Regions from separate parts of the Bacillus sp. JZ109 genome, predicted to be linked through region 2. Evidence: a T-box and tRNA genes for the amino acid it is inferred to sense, from the RefSeq annotation. Region 2 holds a T-box; the other holds one or more tRNA genes.
The links. The T-box of region 2 lies ahead of tyrS (tyrosine--tRNA ligase). A T-box ahead of a tRNA ligase gene usually reads a tRNA of that ligase, here a tRNA-Tyr.
Positions count from the first base shown of each region.

Region 1: it encodes a tRNA-Tyr, which carries the amino acid that the T-box ahead of tyrS (tyrosine--tRNA ligase) is inferred to sense. The anticodon was not compared.

Region 1 is NZ_CP096388.1:3,849,468-3,858,271, reverse strand. Features, by position in the region: gene murQ (N-acetylmuramic acid 6-phosphate etherase) at 1-155, opposite strand, end outside; gene M1D94_RS20205 (GNAT family N-acetyltransferase) at 265-747, opposite strand; gene M1D94_RS20200 (DUF523 domain-containing protein) at 760-1,215, opposite strand; tRNA gene M1D94_RS20195 (tRNA-Glu) at 1,395-1,469, shown strand; tRNA gene M1D94_RS20190 (tRNA-Val) at 1,473-1,548, shown strand; tRNA gene M1D94_RS20185 (tRNA-Thr) at 1,553-1,625, shown strand; tRNA gene M1D94_RS20180 (tRNA-Tyr) at 1,648-1,732, shown strand; tRNA gene M1D94_RS20175 (tRNA-Gln) at 1,737-1,808, shown strand; gene sigW (RNA polymerase sigma factor SigW) at 2,039-2,602, shown strand; gene rsiW (anti-sigma-W factor RsiW) at 2,616-3,242, shown strand; gene cdaA (diadenylate cyclase CdaA) at 3,403-4,224, shown strand; gene cdaR (CdaA regulatory protein CdaR) at 4,217-5,671, shown strand; gene glmM (phosphoglucosamine mutase) at 5,690-7,036, shown strand; gene glmS (glutamine--fructose-6-phosphate transaminase (isomerizing)) at 7,470-8,804, shown strand, end outside.
Region 2 is NZ_CP096388.1:1,199,583-1,208,386, forward strand. Features, by position in the region: gene M1D94_RS06135 (acetoin utilization protein AcuC) at 1-752, opposite strand, end outside; gene M1D94_RS06140 (acetoin utilization AcuB family protein) at 749-1,393, opposite strand; gene acuA (acetoin utilization protein acetyltransferase AcuA) at 1,420-2,052, opposite strand; gene acsA (acetate--CoA ligase) at 2,213-3,931, shown strand; T-box leader at 3,986-4,222, shown strand; gene tyrS (tyrosine--tRNA ligase) at 4,273-5,541, shown strand; gene sr7p (small protein SR7P) at 5,671-5,799, shown strand; gene rpsD (30S ribosomal protein S4) at 5,821-6,423, opposite strand; gene M1D94_RS06170 (diguanylate cyclase domain-containing protein) at 6,718-8,457, shown strand; gene M1D94_RS06175 (GAF domain-containing protein) at 8,495-8,804, opposite strand, start outside.

The DNA.
Region 1 (8,804 bases), 1.5 Mb from region 2:
ATGTCGGGGAGAACCTCCTGAACGGCTGCAGCGACTTTCATATCTTCGTTGTTGATCATTTTGAGGATGCCAAGAGTGTTTGCTTTGTGGATTTCAACTGTTTGGCTATTGCGTGATTCCGTTGTGAGACGGTGAAGGTTTAATGGTTCTGACATGAGGATGCCCCCTGTTTTAAAATGATATATCTCAATATTCAGTATATTCATCTCTGTTATGATATTTCAACTATGTTTTTAAATTTTTGAAATTTTATTTCACTTAAGACTATAAGAAATGATGAAGGATCAACTGTTCTCCAAGCGGCCCGATTCTTCGCCGTCCTTTATCAAGGAACCCGCTTTTCATATAAAGGTGTTTTGCGCGTATGTTCAGATGATTGACGGCCAAGATGATTTCGTCGCACCATGGAAAATATCCGCTCACAAAAGCGGGAAGCAAAAGCATGGCTTTTTTCGCATAGCCTTTTCCGTGATGCACAGCGTTTAAAGACAGGGAGCTGAGCAGTAAAGCAAATGGATTGTTAGAATAGGAAGCAAGCGTTTCTTTTGATGCATGTAAAATGAAAAAACCGACTGGAAGGTCGTCTTTTAAGATGACAACCGGGTATCGGTCCTGTATGCCCAGAGCTTGAGACAGCACCTCTTTCGGGAGGGAGGTAAAGCGTTTGTCATCGTTGGTGAGCGTGAATGATTGAAGCTCGGGCAAGTGTTCAGGCTTATAGAAGGATAAAGAAATGTCTTGAGTCATGTGGTGGCCTCCTTACAATATGTCGTCAAGCTCGTTTTCCGAAATGACGCGGTAGCCCGCTTGTTTTAACAGTGCGGCGGTTACTCCGCTGCCGGTGATTTTTTTGCCAGAGAATGTGCCGTTATAGATAAAACCGCTTCCGCAAGATGGACTGTTTTCTTTTAATATGACGGCAGAAGCGTTGATTTCTTTTGCGTAAGCCAATGTTTTCGAGGCGCCTTCCATATATAGTTCTGTGACGTCTTCTCCTGAAGCTGTCACGATTTTCGCTGTTCCATTGAGGACATCCTCGCCGGTGCCTCCTATGATTTCTGCGGGTTCGCGTGGGGTAGAGAAGCCGCCGAGAAGTTCAGGGCAAGCCATGACTGCTTTCTTTTCATCGACGAGTTTTCTGATTTTCTCCGACGCTGCGTGAGAGCCGTTATATCTGCATTCAATGCCTCCAAGGCAAGAACTGACTAGAATCATATTAGGTTCTCCTCTCTTACTTTGCTTGTCTCTATCATAAAATAAATGGCTTTAGTTGGGAGGCTTTTTCAGTTAAAAAAGGAGTTAAAAAGTTTGAAAATAAAAAATTTAATTTTTCTCTTTACAAACAGGGGGTGACCTGTATATAATAACTTTTGTCAGCTCGACGAGAACACAACGGCCCGTTGGTCAAGCGGTTAAGACACCGCCCTTTCACGGCGGTAACACGGGTTCGAATCCCGTACGGGTCACCATTTGGAGGATTAGCTCAGCTGGGAGAGCATCTGCCTTACAAGCAGAGGGTCGGCGGTTCGAGCCCGTCATCCTCCACCATCTTGCCGGTGTAGCTCAATTGGTAGAGCAACTGACTTGTAATCAGTAGGTTGGGGGTTCAAGTCCTCTTGCCGGCACTGTTTTTTCAAAATTTTATGTGGAGGGGTAGCGAAGTGGCTAAACGCGGCGGACTGTAAATCCGCTCCCTCAGGGTTCGGCAGTTCGAATCTGCCCCCCTCCACCATTATTGGGCTATAGCCAAGCGGTAAGGCAACGGACTTTGACTCCGTCATGCGTTGGTTCGAATCCAGCTAGCCCAGTCACAGACACCTTTGATCAAAAGGTGTCTTTTTTCTTTTCGGAAAAATCATTCCAACTTCTAACTGTTCAGTCTGTATAATAATTTTAAAAATATGTTAAGGTAGTTTATTCACGAATTACCATCTACACCCTGCCAAAAATTTGATAAACTTATTTTATAAAAAAATTGAAACCTTTTGAAACGAAGCTCGTATACATACAGACCGGTGAAGGCAGAGGTTAGATAAATATGGAAATGATGATTAAAAAAAGAATTAAACAAGTCAAAAAAGGCGACCAGGATGCATTTGCGGACATCGTAGATATTTACAAAGATAAAATTTATCAGCTTTGCTACCGTATGCTTGGCAATGTGCATGAGGCGGAGGATATTGCACAGGAAGCTTTCATCAGAGCGTACGTTAATATCGACAGTTTTGATATTAACCGGAAATTTTCAACTTGGCTTTATCGAATCGCGACCAATTTGACCATTGACCGCATTCGCAAAAAGAAGCCGGATTATTACCTCGATGCAGAGGTGGCTGGTACGGAAGGCTTGACCATGTATTCTCAAATCGCCGCAGATGGTGTTTTGCCTGAAGATGCAGTTGTGTCGCTGGAGCTCTCAAACACGATACAGCAGAAAATTTTAAAGCTTCCTGACAAATACAGAACAGTCATCGTATTAAAGTATATTGACGAACTCTCATTAATTGAAATCGGGGAGATTCTAAACATTCCTGTGGGGACTGTGAAAACGCGGATTCACAGAGGCAGAGAGGCTCTTAGAAAACAATTAAGGGATCTTTAAGTGGGGTGATGAAATGAGCTGTCCTGAACAAATTGTGCAGCTTATGCATATGCATCTTGATGGAGATATCCTTCCAAAAGATGAACACGTATTAAATGAACATCTGGAGACATGCGAGAAATGCAGAAAGCATTTTTACGAGATGGAGAAATCCATAGCGCTCGTACGGAGCACATCGCATGTCGAAGCCCCCGCGGATTTTACCGCTAATGTCATGGCAAAATTGCCTAAGGAGAAGAAAAGAGCTTCTGTAAAAAGATGGTTCAGATCCCATCCCGTTATCGCAGCTGCTGCGGTATTCATCATTTTGATGGGCGGGGGTTTTTTTAACAGCTGGCATAATGACCACAATTTCAGCGTGTCCAAGCAGCCGAATCTTGTGGTTCATAACCATACTGTGACCGTGCCAGAAGGTGAGACGGTCAAAGGTGATGTCACTGTCAAAAACGGCAAGCTGATTATTAAAGGCAAAATAGACGGGGATGTAACCGTCGTAAACGGAGAAAAATATATGGCCTCTGCTGGACAAGTCACCGGTCAGATTGAAGAAATCAATCAATTATTCGATTGGACATGGTACAAGATGAAGTCTGCGGGGAAAAGTGTACTCGATGCATTCAGTCCGAACGGAGAAGAGTAAAGCGCGTTAGCCGCTTTGCTCTTTTTTTGCGGGCTGAGAGGGCTGGCACATTTCACTTGCTAAATCGAAATGTGGTATAATGGGCTCGCTATGTAAAGTACATATGCGTAACCCGTAAAACACAAAATACGAAATGACTGAAATCTTGGAGGACGAGGAAATGGCTTTTGAGGATATCCCTTTTTTGCAGTACCTCGGCAATGCCGTTGATATTCTCCTTGTTTGGTATGTGATATATAAATTGATTATGGTGATACGCGGCACGAAAGCGGTTCAGCTGTTAAAAGGAATTGTAGTCATCGTGCTTGTTCGTATGGCCAGCCAATATTTGGGCCTCAGCACACTTCAATGGCTGATGGACCAAGCGATAACATGGGGATTTTTAGCAATTATTATTATTTTTCAGCCTGAGCTGAGAAGAGCGCTTGAACAGCTAGGCCGCGGCCGCTTTTTTTCGAGGAGCGGCACGCCTGTTGAAGAAGCGCAGCAGAAAACGATTGAGGCCATTACAAAAGCGATCAATTATATGGCGAAACGCCGTATAGGCGCCCTGCTGACCATTGAGCGGGATACTGGAATGGGGGATTATATTGAGACCGGCATACCACTAAATGCCAAAGTCAGCTCTGAGCTGCTGATCAATATTTTTATTCCAAACACCCCGCTTCATGACGGTGCGGTGATTATGAAAAATAATGAAATTGCCGCAGCCGCCTGTTATCTGCCGCTTTCTGAGAGCCCGTTTATTTCAAAGGAACTGGGCACGCGGCACAGAGCGGCAGTCGGTATCAGTGAAGTAACAGACAGTTTGACGATTATTGTGTCTGAAGAGACCGGCGGCGTCAGTGTGGCAAAGAACGGCGACCTTCACAGAGAGCTTACAGAAGAAGCGCTGAAAGAAATGCTTGAAGCCGAGTTTAAGAAAAACACCAGAGACACTTCTTCTAACCGCTGGTATTGGAGGGGCAAGAAAAATGGATAAATTCTTAAACAACCGCTGGGCTGTGAAAATCATTGCTCTACTTTTCGCGCTCTTGCTTTATGTGGCGGTTAACAGCAACCAAGCACCGACTCCGAAAAAACCGGGTGAATCTTTCTTTCCGACATCAACAACTGATGAAGCAACTCTGACTGATATTCCGGTTAAAGCGTATTATGATGATGAAAATTACGTCGTGACGGGTGTTCCGCAAACGGTTAATGTCACGATAAAAGGCTCGACAAGCGCCGTGAAAAAGGCTCGGCAGACCAAGAACTTTGAAATATATGCTGATATGGAACATTTGAAAACCGGCACACATAAGGTTGAGCTTAAGGCCAAAAACGTGTCGGATGGGCTGACAATCTCAATTAATCCGTCTGTTACGACAGTGACCATTCAGGAACGGACGACCAAAAGTTTTCCCGTAGAAGTGGAGTACTACAACAAAAGCAAGATGAAAAAAGGCTATTCTCCGGAGCAGCCGATTGTCAGTCCGAAAAATGTGCAGATTACCGGATCGAAAAATGTCATCGATAATATTTCTCTTGTAAAAGCTTCAGTGAATTTGGAAAACGCAGATGAAACGATTGAAAAGGAAGCGAAAGTGACTGTCTATGATAAAGACGGAAACGCGCTTCCTGTCGACGTGGAGCCCTCGGTCATCAAGATTACCGTTCCGGTGACAAGCCCGAGTAAAAAAGTGCCCTTTAAAATTGAACGGACAGGAAGCCTTCCTGACGGTGTCAGCATAGCGAATATTGAATCCAGCCCCAGTGAGGTAACGGTTTACGGCTCACAGGATGTGTTGGATTCTCTTGAATTTATTGACGGCGTCAGCTTAGATTTAAGTAAAATTAACAAGGATTCCGATATCGAGGCAGATATTCCGCTTCCTGACGGTGTCAAAAAAATCTCACCGTCAAAGGTGACTTTGCATATAGAAGTCGATAGTGAAGCGGATCAGAAGTTCGAGAATGTCCCTATCAAGACTGTAGGGCTGAGCAGCTCACAAAACATTGAATTTCTTGATCCTGAATCACAAGCGATAGATGTAACGGCTAAAGGCTCTCCCACGAATATAAATAAACTGAAAAAATCAGATATTGAATTGTATGTGAATGTTTCAGATTTAGAGGACGGGGAGCATAGCGTGAAGCTTGAAGTGAACGGGCCACAGAATGTAACTTGGTCCTTGGGGCGGAAAACCGCCAAAATCAAGCTGACGTCTAAGAAAAGCAATACATCAACGAATGATAACAGCAGCAATACATCAGGGAACCAGGATGACACAGATAAACAAACAAATGATCAAAAGAACAATCAGCAAGAAGATACAAAGAACACTGATAAAAACAACAACGATCAAAACCAAGACGAAAATAAAGATCAAAACCAAGATCAGGATGAGGATGAATCCACTGCAAATTCACAATCCTCATCGGAATAAAAAAGGAGCGATTATAAAATGGGCAAGTATTTTGGAACAGACGGTGTAAGAGGTGTCGCCAATAGTGAGCTTACACCTGAGCTGGCCTTTAAAGTCGGACGTTTCGGCGGTTATGTGCTGACAAAAGACAAACAACGTCCAAAAGTGCTGATAGGCCGCGATACACGCATCTCCGGCCATATGCTGGAGGGAGCCCTTGTCGCCGGACTTTTATCCATTGGCGCAGAAGTCATGCGCCTGGGTGTCATTTCTACACCAGGTGTATCTTATTTGACAAAAGCGATGGATGCAGAGGCGGGCGTCATGATTTCCGCTTCTCATAACCCAGTGCAGGATAACGGCATCAAATTCTTTGGGGGAGATGGATTTAAGCTTTCTGATGAACAGGAGGCTGAAATTGAGCGCCTGATGGACGAACCTGAGGATAAGCTGCCAAGACCTGTCGGAGCAGACCTTGGACTTGTAAACGATTATTTTGAAGGCGGACAAAAATATCTGCAATTCTTAAAACAGACAGCTGATGAAGATTTCACAGGCATTCATGTGGCATTGGACTGTGCCCATGGCGCAACGTCATCCTTGGCGACACACCTGTTTGCTGATTTAGATGCAGATGTTTCTACAATGGGGACTTCCCCGAACGGATTAAACATTAATGACGGCGTCGGTTCGACTCATCCCGAAGCGCTCAGCGCGTTTGTCAAAGAGAAAAACGCGGATCTCGGTCTTGCGTTCGACGGTGACGGCGACCGCCTGATTGCTGTCGATGAAAAAGGAAATATTGTAGACGGCGACCAAATCATGTACATATGCTCAAAACATCTGAAATCAGAGGGCCGTTTAAAGGATGATACAGTGGTTTCAACCGTGATGAGCAACCTCGGCTTCTATAAGGCGCTCGAAAAAGAAGGCATCAAAAGCGTACAGACAGCTGTCGGCGACCGCTACGTAGTAGAAGCAATGAAAAAAGACGGCTACAACGTCGGCGGAGAACAGTCAGGACATCTTATTTTCCTTGATTACAACACGACAGGGGACGGATTATTGTCTGCTATTATGCTGATGAACACTTTGAAAGCAACAGGCAAGCCGCTGTCAGAGCTTGCAGCTGAAATGCAGAAGTTCCCGCAGCTGTTAGTCAATGTGAGAGTGACTGATAAATATAAAGTTGAAGAAAATGAAAAAGTAAAAGCAATTATTTCTGAAGTTGAAAAAGAAATGAACGGCGACGGCCGGATTTTGGTGCGCCCTTCAGGAACTGAACCGCTCGTCCGTGTCATGGCTGAAGCGAAGACGAAAGAGCTGTGCGATGAGTATGTCAATCGCATTGTTGAAGTCGTCCGGTCAGAAATGGGATTAGAGTAACGAAGTCTATTATCAGAGAGTGAACAAGACAAGCGAGGTTTACATAAGATAATTGTGAGACATACGGCAAAGTTGTTTAAAAAACAATTGACCGTTTATGCCACATGTTGTAAAATCAAGCTTGTCTTGTTCTTATTTTCTCAATAGGAAAAGAAGACGGGATTATTGCTTTACCTATAATTATAGCGCCCGAACTAAGCGCCCGGAAAAAGGCTTAGTTGACGAGGATGGAGGTTATCGAATTTTCGGCGGATGCCTCCCGGCTGAGTGTGCAGATCACAGCCGTAAGGATTTCTTCAAACCAAGGGGGTGACTCCTTGAACAAAGAGAAATCACATGATCTTCCAAAAAACATGTAGGAGGGGACGATTGAAAGTCCCCTTGAAATTTGACTTTCTTCGTCTCCTTTTACAATCTTAGGAGGAAGAAAAATATGTGTGGAATCGTAGGTTATATCGGTCAGCTTGATGCGAAGGAAATTTTATTAAAAGGGTTAGAAAAGCTTGAGTATCGCGGTTATGACTCTGCTGGTATTGCTGTTGCCAACGAACAGGGAATCCATGTGTTCAAAGAAAAAGGACGCATTGCAGATCTTCGTGAAGTTGTGGATGCCAATGTAGAAGCGAAAGCCGGAATTGGGCATACTCGCTGGGCGACACACGGCGAACCAAGCTATCTGAACGCTCACCCGCATCAAAGCGCACTGGGCCGCTTTACACTTGTTCATAACGGCGTGATCGAGAACTATGTTCAGCTGAAGCAAGAGTATTTGCAAGATGTAGAGCTCAAAAGTGACACCGATACAGAAGTAGTCGTTCAAGTAATCGAGCAATTCGTCAATGGAGGACTTGAGACAGAAGAAGCGTTCCGCAAAACACTTACACTGTTAAAAGGCTCTTATGCAATTGCTTTATTCGATAACGACAACAGAGAAACGATTTTTGTAGCGAAAAACAAAAGCCCTCTATTAGTAGGTCTTGGAGATACATTCAACGTCGTAGCATCTGATGCGATGGCGATGCTTCAAGTAACCAACGAATATGTTGAGCTGATGGATAAAGAAATGGTTATCGTCACTGATGACCAAGTTGTCATCAAAAACCTTGATGGTGACGTGATTACACGTGCGTCTTATATTGCTGAGCTTGATGCCAGTGATATCGAAAAAGGCACGTACCCTCACTACATGTTGAAAGAAACGGATGAGCAGCCTGTTGTTATGCGCAAAATCATCCAAACGTATCAAGATGAAAACGGCAAGCTGTCTGTGCCTGGCGATATCGCTGCCGCTGTAGCGGAAGCGGACCGCATCTATATCATTGGCTGCGGAACCAGCTACCATGCAGGACTTGTCGGTAAACAATATATTGAAATGTGGGCAAACGTGCCGGTTGAAGTGCATGTAGCGAGTGAATTCTCCTACAACATGCCGCTTCTGTCTAAGAAACCGCTCTTCATTTTCCTTTCTCAAAGCGGAGAAACAGCAGACAGCCGCGCGGTTCTCGTTCAAGTCAAAGCACTCGGACACAAAGCCCTGACAATCACAAACGTACCTGGATCAACGCTTTCTCGTGAAGCTGACTATACATTGCTGCTTCATGCAGGCCCTGAGATCGCTGTTGCGTCAACGAAAGCATACACTGCACAAATTGCAGTTCTTGCGGTTCTTGCTTCTGTGGCTGCTGACAAAAACGGCATCGATATCGGATTTGACCTCGTCAAAGAACTCGGTATCGCTGCAAACGCAATGGAAGCTCTATGCGACCAG
Region 2 (8,804 bases):
ATGACATCGGGCTTGAAATAAGCGGCGACTTCTGAAGCTGCTGTCCGGTAAGCCTCAAGAAAAGAATCATCCTCTGTAAAAGCGTCAAGCGGGATATTAAAGGAATAGCCATATCCTTTTCCGCTGCCTTTTTCTTGGATCTGACCGGTTCCAGGGAATAAATACCTTCCTGTTTCATGAATGGACAGCGTGCATACGTCAGGATTATCGTAAAATGTAAATTGCACACCGTCCCCGTGGTGGGCGTCGGTATCAATATAAAGTACCCTGGATCTGTATTTTTTCTGGATATATTGAATCGCCACAGCGCTGTCATTATATATGCAAAACCCTGAAGCTCTCCCACGAAAGCCGTGATGAAGCCCTCCGCCAAGGTTTGCCGCATGCAGGGCTTGTCCTGACATGACCCAGTCTGCGGCCGTTAAAGTGCCGCCGACCAAGAGTGATGCCGCTTCGTGCATGCCGGCAAAGACGGGTGTGTCTTCAGTGCCGAGCCCGTAGCTTTCTCCTTCTTCAGCGGGAAGCTTTCCGGCGCCCGCAAGCTTTACGGCCTGAATGTAATCGTCCGTGTGGACAAGGGAAAGCTCCTCTTCTGAAGCGAGTCTGGGGGTGACAATGTCTCCATCATCAAAGGCATTGATCGTCTTAAGCAAATCATATGTTAACAGAACCCGCTGCTGATTAAAGGGATGCTCCTGATGAAACATATAGGTTTGGTAGGATGGAGAATAGATAAATACACTGTCTCTCATAGCAGGTCCCTTTGCTCTGACGGCCATACGACGTGGTGTCCATTTCTTTGTAATGCCTGCAAAAACGGCAGCGGATTCATCGTTTTTACACGGAAGACAAGCACTTTTACACCGGGATCGTCATGCGGATAAACAAGCACGCTTAATATTTTCACTTGAAGGTCTTGGCAAAGACTGCTGATCTCAGCGAGGCTTTTGGTGATGTCGTTTACTTTTATCTCAATTTGCGATCCCGGCTGGTCAGCGCCTGTCAATTTGACAAACGTCCGCAGCAAATCGGTTTTTGTTAAAATGCCTATTAATTTTTGATGGTGTACCACTGGAAGGCAGCCGATGCCATGCTCGTAGAACACGGCTGATATTTCTTCGACAAAATCTAACGGATGGGCGCAGACAACATCCTTTTTCATAATTGAATCTACGCTTCGTGTGAGAAATAGGCTTCGTTTGTTTTCTTCAAAAATACTCGGGCTGGCCTGTTTCATGTCTCTGTCTGTAATCATGCCGATCACGTGTCGTTCTTCATCTACAACAGGCAGATGCCTGATATGGAATTCCTTCAGTTTGCATATTGCTTGTTCAAGCGTATCCGTCTTCGTTAATGTAATGACATCTCTTTTCATGATTTGCTCAACAATCATTATTTTTTCCCCTTTGCCAGTGTCAGTTAATACATATAACGATGATAAAAACGGAGCCTGTCAAATTGCTCAATTGATTCTTGGCTGACGTTTTTTCCAATGCGGGCCATCAGACAGTTTGCAGGGTGGGAGCTGATCTCCGGCTCATCCGTTGCAAACCAGACCAATCCGCCTGCATTCATCATCTTTTCCATGATCTTTCTGTATTCCCACACATCTTTTTTCATCCCTTTTAAATCCCAATGCCAGTAATATTCTGTCGTCATCACAATGTAGTTTTCCATTTGTTCATCCATCATGCTGACGGTCAGGAGCGTCTTTCCGACAGCGCATCCCCGATAGTCCGGCGCTACTTCGATGGCTCCGAGCTCAATCAAATCCTCCATATTTCCTTCAGACCATCTTTCGAGCGGGTCAGGATATAAATACGTGACATAGCCGACAATGGTTCGGCCGTCTCTGGCAATAATAATGCGCCCTTCGGGAAGGCCTGCAATGTCGACTAGCGCTTCATGCTGCTCGCGAGGCGGGCGAAATGCGGTTAAATCTTTATGAAACTCATAACCTGCCAAATCCTCTGGAGAGACAGGCCCTTCTATCAGTAAAGAGCCAGTTGCTGTTTTGATGTTTGCTGAATGGTATGTTTTATGATGTTCCACTAATTCACCGTCCCATCAATTCTTATCAAAAATACATGCCTTCTTTAAGAATACCAAATTATAAAGCGTTTTCAACATGGTTTATATTTTAAAAATTGAGAAGAATATGAATATATACTATAATAATTGTGACAACTTCAGCAAAGGGGGATGTTTGGGCATGAATTTGAAAGCGTTACCAGCAATAGAGGGGGATCATAACTTAAAAAACTATGAAGAAACGTACCGGCATTTTGATTGGGCCGAGGCAGAGAAACATTTCTCTTGGCATGAGACAGGGAAACTGAATGCGGCGTATGAAGCGATTGACCGCCATGCCGAATCGTTTCGAAAAAACAAAGTAGCGCTTTATTATAAAGACGCAAAACGGGATGAAAAATACACATTTAAAGAAATGAAGGAAGAATCAAACAGAGCCGGGAATGTGCTGAGACGGTATGGAAATGTGGAAAAAGGGGACCGCGTTTTTATTTTTATGCCGAGATCACCCGAGCTTTATTTTATTATGCTTGGCGCAATCAAAATTGGCGCCATCGCCGGGCCGCTGTTCGAAGCATTTATGGAGGGAGCGGTGAAAGATCGGCTTGAAAACAGTGAGGCAAAGGTTGTTGTCACAACACCTGAGCTGCTGGAGAGAATACCGGTAGACAAACTGCCTCACTTGCAGCATGTCTTCGTAGTCGGGGGAGAGGCTGAGAGCGGCACGAATATCATCAATTATGATGAAGCAGCGAAACAGGAAAGCACAAGACTGGATATCGAATGGATGGATAAAAAAGACGGCTTTCTGCTTCACTATACATCAGGTTCCACTGGTACGCCAAAGGGCGTGCTGCATGTCCATGAAGCGATGATTCAGCAATATCAAACAGGAAAGTGGGTCCTTGATTTAAAGGAAGAAGACATTTATTGGTGCACGGCTGATCCAGGCTGGGTGACAGGTACGGTATACGGCATTTTTGCACCGTGGCTGAACGGAGCGACAAATGTCATCGTCGGTGGACGTTTCAGCCCGGAAAGCTGGTATGGTACGATTGAACAGCTTGGCGTCAATGTCTGGTACAGCGCGCCGACCGCTTTTCGGATGCTGATGGGTGCGGGAGATGAAATGGCTGCGAAATATGATCTAACTTCACTCCGGCATGTGCTCAGTGTCGGTGAGCCGCTAAATCCGGAAGTCATCAGATGGGGACATAAAGTTTTTAACAAACGAATTCATGATACATGGTGGATGACAGAAACGGGCAGTCAGCTCATCTGCAACTATCCTTGCATGGATATTAAACCGGGTTCAATGGGTAAGCCGATTCCAGGAGTAGAGGCAGCGATCGTTGACAATCAAGGCAACGAGCTACCGCCATACCGAATGGGCAATCTCGCCATCAAAAAGGGCTGGCCTTCCATGATGCATACCATTTGGAATAACCCTGAAAAGTATGAATCGTATTTCATGCCGGGCGGCTGGTATGTGTCTGGGGATTCTGCTTACATGGATGAAGAGGGATACTTTTGGTTCCAAGGCAGAGTTGATGACGTCATCATGACCTCCGGTGAGCGCGTCGGCCCATTTGAAGTGGAAAGCAAGCTTGTCGAACATCCGGCTATTGCAGAAGCAGGCGTAATCGGAAAGCCTGACCCGGTGCGTGGAGAAATCATTAAAGCTTTTATTGCACTCAGGGAAGGATTTGAGCCGTCTGATAAACTGAAAGAAGAGATCCGCCTATTTGTAAAGCAGGGTCTTGCAGCCCATGCGGCTCCGCGTGAGATCGAATTTAAAGAGAAGCTTCCGAAAACCCGAAGCGGAAAGATCATGAGGCGCGTGCTGAAGGCATGGGAGCTTAATCTGCCGGCTGGAGATCTGTCAACAATGGAGGATTAAAAGGCGGCGTTGACACAGGATTTTATTTATGTTAAAAATGATATAGCTTCATATGAAAAGGTAAAGATTGAGACAAGTAGAATATCCTTACGTTCCAGAGAGCTGATGGCCGGTGAAAATCAGCACAGACGGATATATCGAATACACTCATGAACCGCTTTTGCAAACAAAGCCGGCCAGGCTTTCAGTAGTGAAAGAACGGACCTGATCCGTTATCAGGCAAAGTGATAAGACGAATGTTTGCATTCTCTTATTAGTAGGGTGGTACCGCGATAATCAATCGTCCCTTCGTGTAAACGAAGGGGCGTTTTTTATTTTAATCAAAAAAGGAGCTTTATCTTATGACTAACTTACTTGAAGACTTATCCTTCCGCGGATTGATTCAGCAAATGACAGATGAAGAAGGGTTAAATAAACAGCTGAATGAAGAAAAAATCCGCTTGTACTCAGGCTTTGACCCGACAGCAGACAGCTTGCATATCGGACACCTGCTGCCTATTTTAACACTTCGCCGTTTTCAGCTTGCAGGGCATCATCCGATTGCGCTTGTGGGGGGCGCGACGGGCCTCATCGGTGATCCAAGCGGAAAAAAAGCAGAGCGTACATTAAACACTGCTGACATCGTATCCGAATGGTCCCAAAAAATCAAAAACCAGCTGTCCAGATTTCTAGATTTTGAAGCAGCAGAAAACCCAGCTGTCATCGCGAACAACTTTGACTGGATCGGCAAAATGAATGTGATCGATTTCCTTCGTGACGTTGGTAAAAATTTCGGCATCAATTACATGCTGGCAAAAGATACGGTCAGCTCAAGAATTGAATCCGGCATCTCGTACACGGAATTCAGCTACATGATTCTTCAATCTTATGATTTCTTAAATCTTTACAGAGACAAAAACTGTAAACTGCAAATCGGCGGAAGCGATCAGTGGGGCAACATCACAGCCGGTCTTGAACTGATCAGAAAATCGGAAGAAGAAGGAGCAAAAGCGTTCGGTCTTACGATTCCGCTTGTCACAAAAGCAGACGGCACGAAGTTCGGAAAAACGGAAGGCGGTGCGATCTGGCTTGATAAAGAAAAAACATCGCCATATGAATTCTATCAATTCTGGATCAACACAGACGACCGTGACGTTGTCAAATACTTGAAATACTTTACGTTCCTTTCAAAAGAGGAAATTGAAGCGTACGCTGAAAAAACAGAAACGGCGCCAGAAAAACGTGAAGCGCAAAAACGCCTGGCAGAAGAAGTGACATCGCTTGTTCACGGACGCGAGGCGCTGGAGCAAGCCATCAACATCTCCCAAGCGCTGTTCAGCGGCAATATTAAAGAGCTTTCCGCTCAAGATGTAAAGGTAGGCTTTAAAGATGTTCCTTCTATGGAAGTTGACAGCACCCAAGAGCTTTCACTTGTAGATGTGTTGGTGCAATCTAAATTATCTCCTTCTAAACGCCAAGCGCGTGAAGACATCCAAAATGGAGCTGTTTACATTAACGGCGAACGCCAGACGGAAATAAATTATACCCTATCAGCAGAAGACCGTATCGAAAATCAATTTACTGTTCTGCGCCGCGGGAAGAAAAAATACTTCCTTGTGACGTATAAATAAGAAAAAGATCCTTTGCCATTGAAGGCAAAGGATCTTTTTGTTTACCGCATAGGAATGAAAGGAAAAGAGTATATTAGATAGGGCAAACACGACCAATCACCACCTTTTAAATGAAAGGAGCGCTAAAGTGTGAATCTCATGTGTACGATTGCAAAAGAACGGCTGCAGCAGGATTACTGGGATCAGCAGGCGCAAGATAGTGTTGGCCAGCAAGAGGCGAATGACGAAACAGACGATAAAAAAACCCCGACCGCATAGCGGCAGGGGTTTTTAAAACGATTAACGAGAGTAGAACTCAACGATAAGCGCTTCGTTAATTTCCGGAGCAAGTTCAGAACGCTCAGGAAGACGAGTGAAAGTACCTTCAAGCTTTTCAGCGTCGAAAGTAAGGTATTCAGGAACGAAGTTGTTCACTTCAACAGATTCTTTGATGATAGAAAGGTTTCTTGATTTTTCGCGAACACCGATTGTTTGACCAGGTTTCACAAGGTAAGACGGGATGTCAACGCGGCTTCCGTCTACAAGAATGTGACCGTGGTTAACCAATTGGCGAGCTTGACGGCGAGTACGTGCTAAACCTAGCTTGTACACAACGTTATCAAGACGAGAATCTAAAAGAATCATGAAGTTTTCACCGTGTTTACCAGCTAGTTTGCCAGCTTTGTCAAACAAAGTGCGGAATTGACGTTCGTTTACACCGTACATGTGACGAAGCTTTTGCTTTTCTTGCAATTGCAAACCGTATTCTGATAATTTTTTACGTTGTCCTGGACCGTGTGGACCTGGAGCGTAAGGGCGTTTTTCTAATTCTTTTCCTGTACCGCTAAGAGAGATTCCTAGACGGCGGGACAGTTTCCAAGATGGACCTGTATAGCGAGCCATAATGTGACTCCTCCTTTGGTTTTATTTTTGTGGAAAATAAAAACCGTCTGCTCTATTCGACCATGCACATTTTGTTTTCATGTATCCTCGCTCCAGCAGCAGAGAGTTACACGATACACCTTATTGATAAGGAACAAAATGAAAACATAGAAGCTGAACAAAAAGGCTGCAATATTTCACACAAAGGTCATTATATAATTTATTTGTTTTGAAGTCAACCATTCCTCCATTATTGCTTCACCGTTTATGATATAATAAACAAAAATTAGTGGTAAACTTTTAGGTGATAAAAATATGGTAGAACAAACTAAAGATCAATTATCCGCCTTTCATTATCATATGCTCGATTTTTTATTAACCAAATCTGAAAAAGTCACATTCACCGACTCTTTCATATGGCTGACTTCGGCTATTCAAACCTATTTTTCAACCCTTTGTGTTTCGCTTACACCGTCACCATCAGGCTTTGTGACAAAATTGGCAGATGGTGAAGCGCGTTTTTCCGCTTCAAAAATAAACGCTTCATGTTATCTGATTGAGGACGGCTCCGGCAGGCGTTTTCATCTTGCGTGCAGGCAGGATGAAGAGATTCCTGAAGGGCTTCCGGACGTGGTTGCTTCATTTTTAAACCAGTCGATGAAACAGGAAAGACTCTATAACAAAACGATCTACCAAAAAAAGATATACAAAATGACAGAGCTGTTCCATTCACTGCTTGATCAGACAGATGTGCTGAAGCAGCTTTTAGAAAGCTTGACCAGCACATTTTCTCTTTTTGAGTTTTCTTTATTTATATCGCACGATCAAGACCAATGTTTAGGGATACCTGCAAAAGAGCTGTATATGGAAGGGGAAAAATCCGATTCCTTTGCGCTCAAAGTGTATTTGTCCGGAGACATTTTGCGGAAAAATGAATCTGTCGCCTATATTCCGATCAAAGGACAGCAGGGCACATACGGGGTGTTGAAGGCTGAGGGAACGGGTGACAGCTTTCTTACTGATGCCTGCCTTGATGAAATGTCGCTGTTAGCAAACGCGGCGGGAAAAGCGTTTGAAAATGCCCAGCTCTACGAACAATCCAAAGCAAGCATCGCAAATTTGGAATTGATTAATGAAACATCACGCCGCCTGAATCAGCGGCTGACACTGACTGATACAATGAATGATCTGGCTGTGAGAATGGCAGAATCGTTTCAGGCAGAAGAAGTGGGATTTTTTCATATAGACCATTTTGAAAACCTAACATTGCTTCCAGGCAGCACAGCATTTTTTAAAGAAGCGAAACCGTCAGATTTTTATAATGAGCTGAAAGAAAAGCTGTATGAAGGTGAAAAAGGGGTTTTCATCGGGAATGGCCAGTCTGTTTTTGGGAAGGCGGGGTACGGCTCGCTGATGGCTGCTCCGATGATTCAAAACGACCGGCTTCTGGGCTTCGCGGTTTTATTGAAACAGGAGCTGTACGCTTTTACATTTGAAATGTACAAGCTGTTTCAGGCGCTGATTCATCACGCGACACTGGCTGTAACCAATTCAATGCTTCGCGACCGTCTTGAGCACCTTGTGAAAACAGATCAGCTGACTGAACTGTATTCACGAGTGTATTTAGATGAAAAAATTCAATACAGCATGAAAATCCACCAAAAGGGTGTTTTTATTCTTGTTGATATTGATAATTTTAAAAATGTAAATGATACGTACGGCCATCAGACTGGGGACGAGATTTTAATTCAAGTCGCTTCAGTGATTAAAAGCAACATCCGAAAGCATGATGTCGGTGCCCGCTGGGGAGGAGAGGAGCTGGCGATTTATTTGCCAAATGTGCCGGTTGCAGTGGGGAAACGGATTACCGAGCGACTGGTTTACGCGGTCAGAAAAAATACGAAACCCGAGGTAACCATTTCCTGCGGTATCTCCTGCTGGACGACAGAAACAAGAAAATCGCTGAAAGAGCTTGTGCATGAGGCAGACGAAGCGCTCTACAGCGCGAAACGGGGCGGGAAAAACCGCTTGATGGTTCATGACTCAATAAAATAAAAAAAGCCCAAAACGATATCAGTTTTGGGCTTTTATATTACTGCGCTAACGCTTTTTCTAGCGTTTCGGCAAATTGAGTTAAGTATTTTTCATCAATTTCGTCGAAACGGTTTTTCACTGGGCTGTCGATGTCTAAGACGCCGACAATTTTTTCGTCTACTCGAATCGGAAGCACAATTTCTGATTGAGACGCTGCATCGCAGGCGATATGTCCCGGAAACGCGTTTACATCCTCAACACGTTCCACTTTTCCGTTTGCGTACGCTGTGCCGCAAACCCCTCTGCCGAAAGGAATCCGAACACATGCCGGCAGGCCTTGGAACGGACCTAACACAAGCTGTCCATCC